Caldimonas thermodepolymerans: one gene and its partner. Each later gene encodes a partner of the first gene's protein in a complex. Links are inferred from orthologs where the notes say so. Each region holds a gene or a part of one and is shown in the gene's direction. Other genes may lie near its edges.

What was found.
Region 2: the proteins of IS481_RS04470 (region 1) and dsbD are in contact, whole or in part, in a crystal structure (PDB 1JZD), measured with the Escherichia coli proteins. The link is inferred for Caldimonas thermodepolymerans from one-to-one orthologs.

The regions. Positions count from the first base shown.
Region 1 is NZ_CP064338.1:909,824-917,217, forward strand. Bases 1,941-4,758 are described here. They hold IS481_RS04470 (DsbC family protein), read left to right. Parts: upstream 1,941-2,897; coding sequence 2,898-3,620; downstream 3,621-4,758. Other genes in these bases: IS481_RS04465 (FAD-dependent monooxygenase), read left to right, coding at 1,941-2,879; IS481_RS04475 (DUF4148 domain-containing protein), read right to left, coding at 3,685-4,056; IS481_RS04480 (DUF3429 domain-containing protein), read left to right, coding at 4,348-4,755. Outside these bases: IS481_RS04460 (AsmA family protein), read right to left, coding at 1-1,701; more of IS481_RS04465, read left to right, coding at 1,758-1,940; IS481_RS04485 (M61 family metallopeptidase), read left to right, coding at 4,785-6,527; IS481_RS04490 (hypothetical protein), read right to left, coding at 6,579-7,064; IS481_RS04495 (enoyl-CoA hydratase), read left to right, coding at 7,226-7,394. UniProt on the Escherichia coli protein: Acts as a disulfide isomerase, interacting with incorrectly folded proteins to correct non-native disulfide bonds.
Region 2 is NZ_CP064338.1:3,340,229-3,343,482, reverse strand. Bases 291-3,254 are described here. They hold dsbD (protein-disulfide reductase DsbD), read left to right. Parts: upstream 291-811; coding sequence 812-2,698; downstream 2,699-3,254. Other genes in these bases: IS481_RS15730 (YegP family protein), read left to right, coding at 3,075-3,254; cutA (divalent-cation tolerance protein CutA), read left to right, coding at 471-815; IS481_RS15750 (ABC transporter permease), read left to right, coding at 291-456. Also shown: more of IS481_RS15750, read left to right, coding at 1-290. UniProt on the Escherichia coli protein: Required to facilitate the formation of correct disulfide bonds in some periplasmic proteins and for the assembly of the periplasmic c-type cytochromes.

The DNA.
Region 1 (7,394 bases):
ACGTGCGTCGGCGAACGCGTTGGCCGCGATGCTGCCACCCCAGATCCGGCCGGACAGGGTGTTCACGCGCAGCATGCCGCCTTCCAGGGTGGCCTGCACCTGGGCGTCGTCGAGCTGGTAGGGCCGGTAGATCAGCGTCTTGGCCTTCAGCGCCAGCGAGCCCTGCAGCGCGCGCAGCGGCGCGAAGTCGATCGTGCCCTCGGTGCCGCCGGCGGCCGCGGGCTTGCCCGTGCCGGTGGACGAGGTGTCGGCCAGCACGGTGTTGAGGTCGAGCCGGTCGAATTCGCCCTGCGCCTGGACCGTGGGCACCGTGCCGGTGAAGGCGGCGTTGCCGCGGGTCGCGAAGGCGTTGTTGTTCAGGGCCCCGGACAGCTGCCACTGCGCGGCCTGCGACGAGGCCTGGGCGCGGCCCTTGACGGCGATCTGCAGCGGCTTGAGCGAGGGGTCCTGCACCTGCGCCTGCAGGTCCAGCTGCTCCAGCACGACCGCCGTCTTCGCCGGCTGCAGCGACAGGTCGGCGCGCAGTGCGCCGGCGACCTTGCGTTCGCCGCTGCCGCTCAAGGTGGCCTCGAAGCCCGGCAGGCGCACCTCGTCGAAGTTGCCGCTCGGCGCGTCGGAACGGAAGTTGGCGGCCCAGCCTTGCGCGCCGCCCAGGGCGACGCGGCCCTGCAGCGCGCTGCCCTTGAGCGAGGCACCTTCGGCCTGCAGCTGCGGCCAGCTCAGGCGCGCCTCGATGGGCTGCTTGTTGTGCACCGCCTTGAGGTCCAGCGTCAGCTGCTCGACCGCCAGCGAGCGCCGCTCCGGTTCATAGGCGAAGCGCTGTACCGCCACGGTCGAGGGTTCCAGCTTCAGCGCGCCCAGCAGCGCGCTGCTGCTCAGGCGCAGGTTCTCGGCGTGCATCGCGCCCTGGCGGCTGTCGTAGGCCAGCTGGCCCTCGATGCGCGTGTCCAGCGCGTCCACGCCCAGCGCGTTGCCCTGGTAGCCGAGCTTCATGTCGCGCAGCGTGACCGAGCCGTCGGCCAGCGCGAGCAGCACCCGGGTCTCGCCGCGCAGGTCGCCGTGCAGCGAGGGCTGGGCGAAATCGAAGTTGGCGTCCAGCGTCACGGGGGCCTCCACGCCGTCGGCCAGGCGGCCGGTGGTGAGGCTGCGCAGGTGGATGTCGCCGAGCAGCCGGGCCTTGGCGTCCTGCACGGTCAGGCGCAGGTCGCGCAGCTCGACGCTGCGCACGTTGAACTGCGGGGCGGGCGAGGCGTCGTCCCGCTCGTCGGGCCGGTCCTGCCCGTCGTCGTCCGCGGCGAGCAGGTCGTCGATGTTGCTGCGGCCCTGGCCGTCGCGCGTGTAGCGCACGCGCAGTCCGCTGGCCTGCACGCGCTCGACCACCAGCTGGCGGCGCAGCAGCGGCAGCACCTCGACCGCCAGCGCGGCTTCCTCCAGGCGCAGGAACTGCTCGTCGCTGCGGTGCTCGCTCAGCGAGACCTGGCGCAGGCTGACCTCCAGGCGCGGGAACACGCGCAGCGACACCGGGCCGTCGATCGCCAGCGTGCGCTGCTTGTGCTCCTGGACCCAGTCGATCAGCGCCCCCTTGTAGCGGTTGGCGTCGAAGGTGGCGACCAGGTAGGCGGCCACGGCCGCGAACAGGACGATGAGGGCAGCGATGGCGAGCGCGCCGTAACGGATCCAGCGTCGGACGGAGTGGTTCATGGTCGGACTATTGTGCCGGCTCCGTCGCGCCGATGCCGGCTTCTACAATGCGTTGCATGGTTCGCTATGACGTCTACATCCGGGGCAGCGGCATCGTCGGCAAGACCCTGGCCCTGGCGCTGGCGCGCGCCGGCCTGGGCGTGGCGCTGCAGCGCGCGCCCGGGCGTCCCGCCGGCCAGGACGTGCGTGCCTACGCGCTGAGTGCGCGTTCGGTGGCGCTGCTGCGCTCGGTCAAGGCCTGGGACGCCCTGCCGCCCGATGCGGCCACGCCGGTCTACGACATGCACATCGAGGGCGACGCGCCCGGCCACCAGCTGCTGCCCGGCGTGCTGGAGTTCTCGGCCTGGGAGCAGCAGCTCGGCGAGCTGGCCTGGATCGTCGACGCCCAGGCGCTGGAGGACGCGCTGGCGCAGCTGGTGCGCTTCCAGCCCCATGTCAGCGAGGTGGACGCCCCGATCGAGGCGGCGCTGACCGCGATCTGCGAGGGCAAGGCCTCCGCGGCGCGCGAGGCGCTCGGCGTCGAATGGGTCCGCCATCCCTACGGCCACACGGCGATCGCCGCGCGGCTGGCCAGCGACCGTCCCCACAACGGCGTGGCCCGGCAGTGGTTCCGCTCGCCGGACGTGCTGGCGCTGCTGCCGTTCGACCGGCCGGACGCAGGGCGCTCCTACGGGCTGGTGTGGTCGCTGCCCGAGGCGCGCGCGCAGGAGCTGATGGCGCTCGACGAGGCGGGCTTCATGCAGGCCCTGCAGGAGGCCACCGGCGATGCGGCCGGCGCCCTGGCGCTGCGCAGCGAGCGCGCGGCCTGGCCGCTGGCGATCGCCCGCGCCAGCCGCTGCAGCGGCGAGGGCTGGGTGTTGCTCGGCGATGCCGCCCATGTGGTGCACCCGCTGGCCGGCCAGGGGCTGAACCTGGGGCTGGCCGACGTCGACGTGCTGGCGCGCGTGCTGCGCGAGCGCGAGCCGTGGCGGCCGGTCGGCGATGCCAAGCTGCTGCGCCGCTACGAGCGCACGCGTGCCGCGCCGACCTGGGCGATGGGGCAGCTGACCGACGGATTGCTGCATTTGTTCGCGGCTTCGGCCCCCGCGGTGCGGGAACTTCGCAACCGCGGCCTGGGTCTGGTGAACCATCTGAGCCCGGTGAAACGCTGGCTGACGCGCCGCGCGCTGGACTCCTGAGCCTTGCAAGGACGAATCATGAAACATCACAAGGTGGCCGCAGCGGCCGTGACCCTGGCCCTGGCGGCCGGCGCCTGGGCACAGGAAGCGGCGATCCGCAGGAACCTGGCCGACCGCATGCCCAACCTGCCGGCGATCGACGAGGTCAGCAAGACCCCGATCCCCGGCATCTACGAGGTGCGCATCGGCACCGAGCTGGCCTACACCGACGCCGAGGGCAACTACCTGATCACCGGCCAGATCATCGACCTGAAGGCGCGCCGCAACCTCACCGAGGAGCGCCAGGCGAAGTTCAAGCTCGCCCCGATCGATTTCGCCAGCCTGCCGCTGAAGGACGCCATCGTCTGGAAGAACGGCAACGGCAAGCGCAAGATCGCCGTCTTCGCCGACCCGAACTGCGGGTACTGCAAGCGCTTCGAGCAGGACCTGCAGGCGGTCAGGGACGTCACGGTCTACACCTTCCTGTACCCGATCCTGTCGCCCGACTCGACCGTCAAGTCGCAGGCGATCTGGTGTGCCAAGGACCGCACCCGCGCCTGGCGCGACTGGATGCTCAACGGCGTCGCCCCCGCGGCCGCGCCGGCCAACTGCGACACCCCGCTGGCGCGCAACACCGCCTTCGGCCGCAAGCACGGCATCAACGGCACGCCGGCCCTGATCTTCGAGGACGGCACCCGGGTGCCGGGCGCGCTCAACACCGAGCAGATCGAGGCCCAGCTGGCCGAGGTCCGGGTGCGCTGAACCACCCGGCGCCCAAACAAAAAGCCGCGCATGGCGCGGCTTTTTTCATCGGAGCAGGTGACGCTCAACGCACGATCGCGGTGTCCGGCTTGGTCGCCAGGCGGGTGGCCTGTTGCTTGGCGGCCAGCTGTTCGAACGCCACGACGTCGACGGCCTCGGCGTTGATCAGCGCGTATTCGCCGCTTTGCTGGGCCTGGCGCAGTTCGGCGACGACTTCGGCGCGGCTGCGGCTGCTGTTGACCGTGGGGATGTAACCGGCGGAGTACACCTTCAGTTCGCCGGCGGCCTTGGCGCGCTGGTACTCGGCGCGCACTTCGGCGCGGGTGGCCGTCGACTTGATGTCCAGGTCCGGGGTGGGCGTGGCTTCCTGGGCGGCAGCGCCGAAGGACACGAAGGCGGCGGCGGAAACGATGGCGGTGGCAAGAAGCTTGTTCATGGCAATTCCTTTCAGGGGTCCGTTGCGTTGATGACGTTCGGACTGCCCGAGCTGCCTGCCGCGGAGGAGGTCTTCCGCTGCGCTGACGAGTTCGTTCGTCCGATGTCGCAAGATTAGGGTTTCCACCAGTTCCTAAAAAGGCGATCTCGCTCAACGCACTGTTGCAGGGCCGGGAACAATCGAGGGGGGCCGGGCCCCGGCCGGTGCAGGGGCGACAATCGGCCTGTCGCCTGCCGTCTGCGCCCGCATTTGCCGATGTCCCGTCCCGGTTCTTCCCTTCCGCCGCCGCCCGTGGCCCGTTGGCTGGTGCATCTCGGCCTGCTGCCCTTCGTGTCCGGGGCGCTGCTGGTCTGGCTGGTCCATCCCGAGGTGCAGCCGCATGTCACGCTGGCCCTGGCCGGCCATGCGGCGGTGGTGCTGTCCTTCCTCGGCGGGGTGCAGTGGGGGCTGGCGGTGCGCCAGCCGGTGCCGTCGCCCGTGCCCTGCACCTGGGGCGTGGTCCTGGCGGGGGTGGCCTGGGTCGCGGTGGTGATGCCGCCCTATGCCGGGCTGGTGGTGCTCGGCGCGATGCAGCTGCTGGCCTGCCTGGTCGACCGGCGCCTTTACCCGGGCCTGGGCGCGCGCGGCTGGCTGGTGCTGCGCTTCCGCCTCGCCGCCGTGGCGAGCCTGTCCTGTTTCCTGGCGGCCGCGGGGGTCTGAGCCCGCCGGCCATGCAACGAGTCCTGCCCATGATTGCCTACCGTATCGAGCCCCTGGACCTTCACGCCCACCTGTACCGGGTGCGCCTGCGCATTCCCGCCCCTGAGGCCGTGCAGCGGCTGTCGCTGCCGGTGTGGATCCCCGGCAGCTACCTGATGCGCGAGTTCGCCCGGCACCTGCAAGGGCTGACGGCCCGTCAGGGCGGCCAGGCGCGGCCGGTCGAGCAGCTGGACAAGGCCAGCTGGCAGGTGCGCTGCCAGGGGCGCGCGGCGCTGGAAGTGAGCTACGAGGTCTACGCCTTCGACAACTCGGTGCGGGCGGCCTGGCTGGACGCAACGCGCGGCTTCTTCAACGGCACCAGCGTGTTCCTGCGCGTCGAAGGGCGCGAGGACGAGCCGCACGCGGTGGAGATCCGCCAGCTGCCGCGCGGCTGGCAGGTGGCGACCGCCCTGCCGGCCGTGCAGGTCGACGCGCGCGGGCAGGGGCGCTACGAGGCTGCCGGCTATGACGAGCTGGTCGACCACCCGGTCGAGCTCGGCGCGTTCTGGCGCGGCCAGTTCCGCGCAGCCGGGGTGGCGCACGAGTTCGTCGTCGCCGGGGCCCTGCCGGGCTTCGACGGCGAGCGCCTGCTGGCCGACGCGAAGCGCATCTGCGAGGCGCAGATCCGCTTCTGGCACGGGCGGCGCAAGCCGCCGTTCGGGCGCTACGTGTTCCTGCTCAACGCGGTGGACGACGGCTACGGGGGGCTGGAGCACCGCGCCAGCACGGCGCTGATCTGCTCGCGCCGCGACCTGCCGCGCCGCGGCGAGGCGGGCGCGAGCGACGGCTACGTGACCCTGCTGGGCCTGATCAGCCACGAGTACTTCCACACCTGGAACGTCAAGCGCCTGCGCCCGGCCGAGTTCGCGCGCTACGACTACGCGCGCGAGAACTACACCGAGCTGCTGTGGTTCTTCGAGGGCTTCACGTCCTACTACGACGACCTGTTCCTGGTGCGCACCGGGCTGGTCGACGAGGCGCGCTACCTGAAGCTGCTGGCGCGCACGGTCGGCAACGTGCTGGCCACGCCGGGCCGCCGGGTGCAGAGCGTCGCGCAGGCCAGCTTCGATGCCTGGGTCAAGTACTACCGGCAGGACGAGAACACGGTCAACGCCACCGTCAGCTACTACACCAAGGGCTCGCTGGTCGCGCTGGCGCTGGACCTGACGCTGCGCGCGCAACGGCGCGGCACGCTGGACGACGTGATGCGGCTGCTGTGGGCCCGCTCGGGCGGCGGGCCGGTCGGCGAGGCCGACATCGCCGCGGCGCTGAAGGAGGTGGGGGGCCGCCCGTACACGCGCGAGCTCTCGCGCTGGGTGCACGGCACCCAGGACCTGCCGCTGGAGGCGCTGCTGCGCGAGGTCGGCGTGCAGTGGAGCGTGCAGCCACCGCCCTGGCCGCTGCGCCTGGGCCTGCGCACGGCCGACGGCAACGGCAGCGTGAAGGTGCGGGCGGTGATGCGCGGTCAGTGGGCCGAGCGGGTCGGGCTGGCGGCGGGCGACGAGCTGCTGGCGGTCAACGACTGGCGGCTGCGCAAGCTGGACGACCTCGAGCTGTACGCCGTCGAGGGCGAGCCGGTCGAGCTGCTGGTCGGGCGCGACCAGCGCCTGCTGCGCCTGCGCGCAGTGTTGCCGGGGCGCGACGAGGCGCGGGCGAACGTGGCGTTGGCGGTGCAGGAGGGGGCCCCCGCGGCCGCGGTGGCACGCCGCAAGGCCTGGCTCGGCGCACGCTGAGGTCCGTCCCGCCGGCCGGCGCGGGACGGAGCGTGGCGGGACGCTCCCCGGTCAGCCGAGGAAGGCCGCCTTGAAGGTCTCGGCGGTGGCGTTGCCGCGGTGGTCGGCGATCGCGCGGTGGGCCATCACGAGCAAGGGGTGCAGGTCTTCCCAGGTCTTGCTCTTCTCGATCTTCACCGCGAGCATGTCGCCGAGCGGGCCGAGCTGCTCGTTCATGAAGCGCACCGCCTGGACGCGGATCTGCTCCACCGGCTTCAGCGGCGGCGGCACGCTGGGCGGTCCTTCGCTGGCCGCCGGCTTGGCCGCCGCCGCCGAGCCGTTGCGCGTTGCCGTCACCGCGATCACCTCGATGTAGCCCTCGGCCTGCAGGGTCTGCAGGATCTCCTCGGCCGCGGGGCCGATCATGCGCTGCAGCTCCTCGTCGGTGCGCTTGCCGTCCACCATGATCAACGCCGAGCGCAACTTGACGGCCAGCTGGTTCTGGCGGGTGGCGATCTCGGCTTGTCCCTTCTCCGTCTTCCGGTATACCGTTCCCATCGCTCGTGCTGCTTTCGGTCGTTATGCTGTGCAGCTTAGCGCCAGCAGCGCTGCCGTGCCATCCTGACTAGCACCGCGGTGTGTGCCGTCTTACCGGTTCCGCACCGCCCGGAGGGGGGATGGCGCCTTGCATCCTTGTTGTTCACCCTAGGAGTTTCCCTGTGAGCGATCCACTGATCCTGACCGACGTGCGCGGCGACGGGCCGCTGAAGGTGGCCGTGATCACGCTGAACCGGCCCAAGCAGCTCAACGCGCTGAACGACGCGCTGATGGACGAGCTGGGGGCGGCGCTGAAGCGCTTCGACGCCGACGAGGGCATCGGCTGCATCG
Region 2 (3,254 bases), 2.4 Mb from region 1 along the record:
GACATCGTCTTCGCCGAGATGCTGTGGGCCGCGATGAAGGCGCTGTTCACCTCGGTGGCGATCGCGCTGGTGCTGGTGGCGCTGGGCATCAGCCGGGCGCCGACCCTGGTGCTGGCGCTGCCGCTGCTGTTCCTGGTCGGCATCACGTTCTCGTCGCTGGCGCTGGTGTTCAACGCGCTGGCGAGGAACTACGACTTCTTCACCTACTACTTCACCCTGGTGCTGACGCCCATGACCTTCGTCTCCGGCGTCTACTTCCCGACCGACCAGCTGCCGGGCTGGCTGCAGCAGGTCGCGCCGTGGCTGCCGCTGACCGCGGCCGTCGAGCTGGTGCGCCCGCTGGTGATCGGCCAGTGGCCGCAGCAGGTGGCGGCTCCGGCCGCGGTGCTGGCCGGGTACGCCGCGGTGGGGTACTACGTCGCGCTGGTGCTGACGCGCCGGCGGTTCTTCAAGTGAGCGAGGAGGGGCTGATGAGCGAAGTTCAGGGCCGTCCGCTGCTGGCCTTCAGCACCGTGGCCGACGAGGCCGCGGCCGCCGCGCTGGCGCGGCGCCTGCTGGAAGAGCGCCTGGTGGCCTGCGTCAACATCCTGCCGGGGGTGCGCTCGATGTACTGGTGGCAGGGCCGGATCGAGGAGGGCGGCGAGTGCCTGCTGGTCCTGAAGACCACCGAGGCGCGCTGGCCTGCACTGAAGGCGCGGCTGCCCGAGCTGCACGCCTACGAGGTGCCGGAGCTGATCGCGACGTCGGTCACGGACGGGCTGGAACCGTACCTGCGCTGGCTGGTCTCAGAGATGCAGCAAGGAGACAGGCCATGACCGGTGCCATCCGCTGGCTGCTGGCGGCGTTGCTGGCCCTGGGCCTGGCGGTGCTGGCCGGCGGCGTGCGGGCCGATGACGACGACGATTTCCTCGAGCCGGAGGTGGCGTTCCGCTTCGCCGCCGCGGCGCTGGACGAGCGCACGCTGGAGCTGCGCTTCGACGTCGCCGACGGCTACTACATGTACCGCGAGCAGTTCCGCTTCGCGGCCACGCCGCCCGCGGTGCTGGGCACCCCGGAGATCCCGCGCGGCGAGGTCAAGTACGACCGGACCTTCGAGAAGGACGTCGAGACCCACCGCGGCACGCTGCGCATCCGGCTGCCGGTGGTGCAGGCCGAGGGGCCGTTCCGGCTCACCGTGACCAGCCAGGGCTGCGCCGACAAGGGGCTGTGCTACCCGCCGATGGACCACCACGTCGAGGTCGCGCTGGCCGCCTTCGGCGCGCCGGCCAACCGGGTGGCGCTGCTGACCGAGGCGCAGGCCGAACGCTGGGGTGCGTCCGGCGGTCTGGCCGCCTCGCTGCAGTCGCTCACCGGTGCGGCGCCGGTGCCGGCGAACCTGATCAACACCCGCTCGCCCACCGACAGCGACCGCATCGCCGCGGCGCTGGAGAGCGGGCGGCTGCCCACCGTGGTGGCGGTGTTCTTCGTCGCGGGCGTGCTGCTGTCGCTGACCCCCTGCGTGCTGCCGATGCTGCCGATCCTGTCCTCGATCATCGTCGGGCAGGCCGAGGCCGACGGGCGCCCGGTCAGCCGGGGCCGGGCGTTCGGGCTGGCAGCCAGCTACTCGCTCGGCATGGCGCTGGTCTACACCGCATTCGGCGTCGCCGCGGGGCTGGCGGGCGAAGGGCTGGCGGCCTGGCTGCAGACGCCCTGGGTGCTGGGCGCGTTCGCCGCGCTGCTGGTGCTGCTGGCGCTGTCGATGTTCGGCTTCTACGAGCTGCAGCTGCCCTCGGGCTGGCGCGACCGGGTCCAGCAGGCCTCCGGGCGGCTGCACGGCGGGCGCTTCCTCGCGGTGTTCCTGATGGGCGGACTGTCGGCGCTCATCGTCAGCCCCTGCGTGGCGGCGCCGCTGGCCGGCGCGCTCGTCTACATCAGCCAGACCCGCGACGTGGTGCTGGGCGGGGCGGCGCTGTTCGCGCTGGCCGCAGGCATGAGCGTGCCGCTGCTGCTGATCGGCGCGTCGGCGGGGCGCTGGCTGCCGCGCGGCGGGGCCTGGATGGAGCACGTCAAGCACTTCTTCGGCGCGCTGCTGATCGCGGTGGCGATCTGGATGCTGCAGCCGGTGCTGCCGGGCTGGCTCGCGATGCTGCTGTGGGGCGCGCTGCTGCTGGTGGCCGCGGTCTACCTCAAGGTGTTCGACACGCTGCCGCCCGGCGCGCGCGGCTGGCAGCGCTTCTTCAAGGGCGTGGGCGTGGTGCTGGCGGTGCTGGGCGCGATCCAGCTCGTCGGTGCGGCCTCCGGGGGGCGCGATCCCTGGCAGCCGCTGGCCCACCTGGCCCGCGCCGAGGCCGCGACCGATGCCGGTCCGGGCTTCGAGCCGGTGCGCAGCGTCGAGGAACTGGAGGCCGTGCTGGCCCGCGCCGGCCGGCCGGTGATGCTGGACTTCTATGCCGACTGGTGCGTCTCGTGCAAGGAGATGGAGGCCTTCACCTTCAGCGACCCGCGCGTGCGGGCCAGGCTCGCCAATGCGCTGCTGCTGAAGGCCGACGTCACGGCCAACAACCGCGACGACCGCGCGCTGCTCAAGCGCTTCGGCCTGTTCGGGCCGCCCGGCACGCTGTTCTTCGACGCCAGCGGCCGCGAGCTGCCGCAGCTGCGCGTGATCGGCTTCCAGTCGGCCGACCGCTTCCTGCAGACCCTGGACGCCGCCGGCCTCTAGCCGGCGGGCTTGCCGAAGATCTCACCATGGTCTTGCGTTGCCGGCGAAAAACATGCTATAGTTTTGCTTTCCCGACGCGGGGTGGAGCAGTCTGGTAGCTCGTTGGGCTCATAACCCAAAGGTCGTTGGTTCAAATCCAGCCCCCGCAACCAAATTCCCGAACAGGCCCTCCTTGCGAGGGCCTGTTTTTTTGCGCCTGTTGCTCAGGGATTACCTTGCGTTGACGTCCGTTTGTAACGGTCGTTATCCTGCCTTCGCACCGGGAGGGGAGTGCCTGCCAGGAGGCGGCCGGGGCCAGGCTCCAGCTGCACGTGCCGGCCGCAGACTCCCCGGTCGTTTCGCGGGTGGTGCACCGCGTCAGTGTGGAGAGGGCTTCATGGCAGGGTATTTCGAACTCAAGACCGCGGCGAACGGGCAGTACGTCTTCAACCTGAAGGCGGCGAACCACCAGGTCATCCTGTCGAGCGAGACGTACAAGACCAAGGCGTCGGCGCTGGACGGGATCGCTTCGGTCCAGAAGAACGCGCCCAACGACGCGCGCTACGAGCGCAAGGAA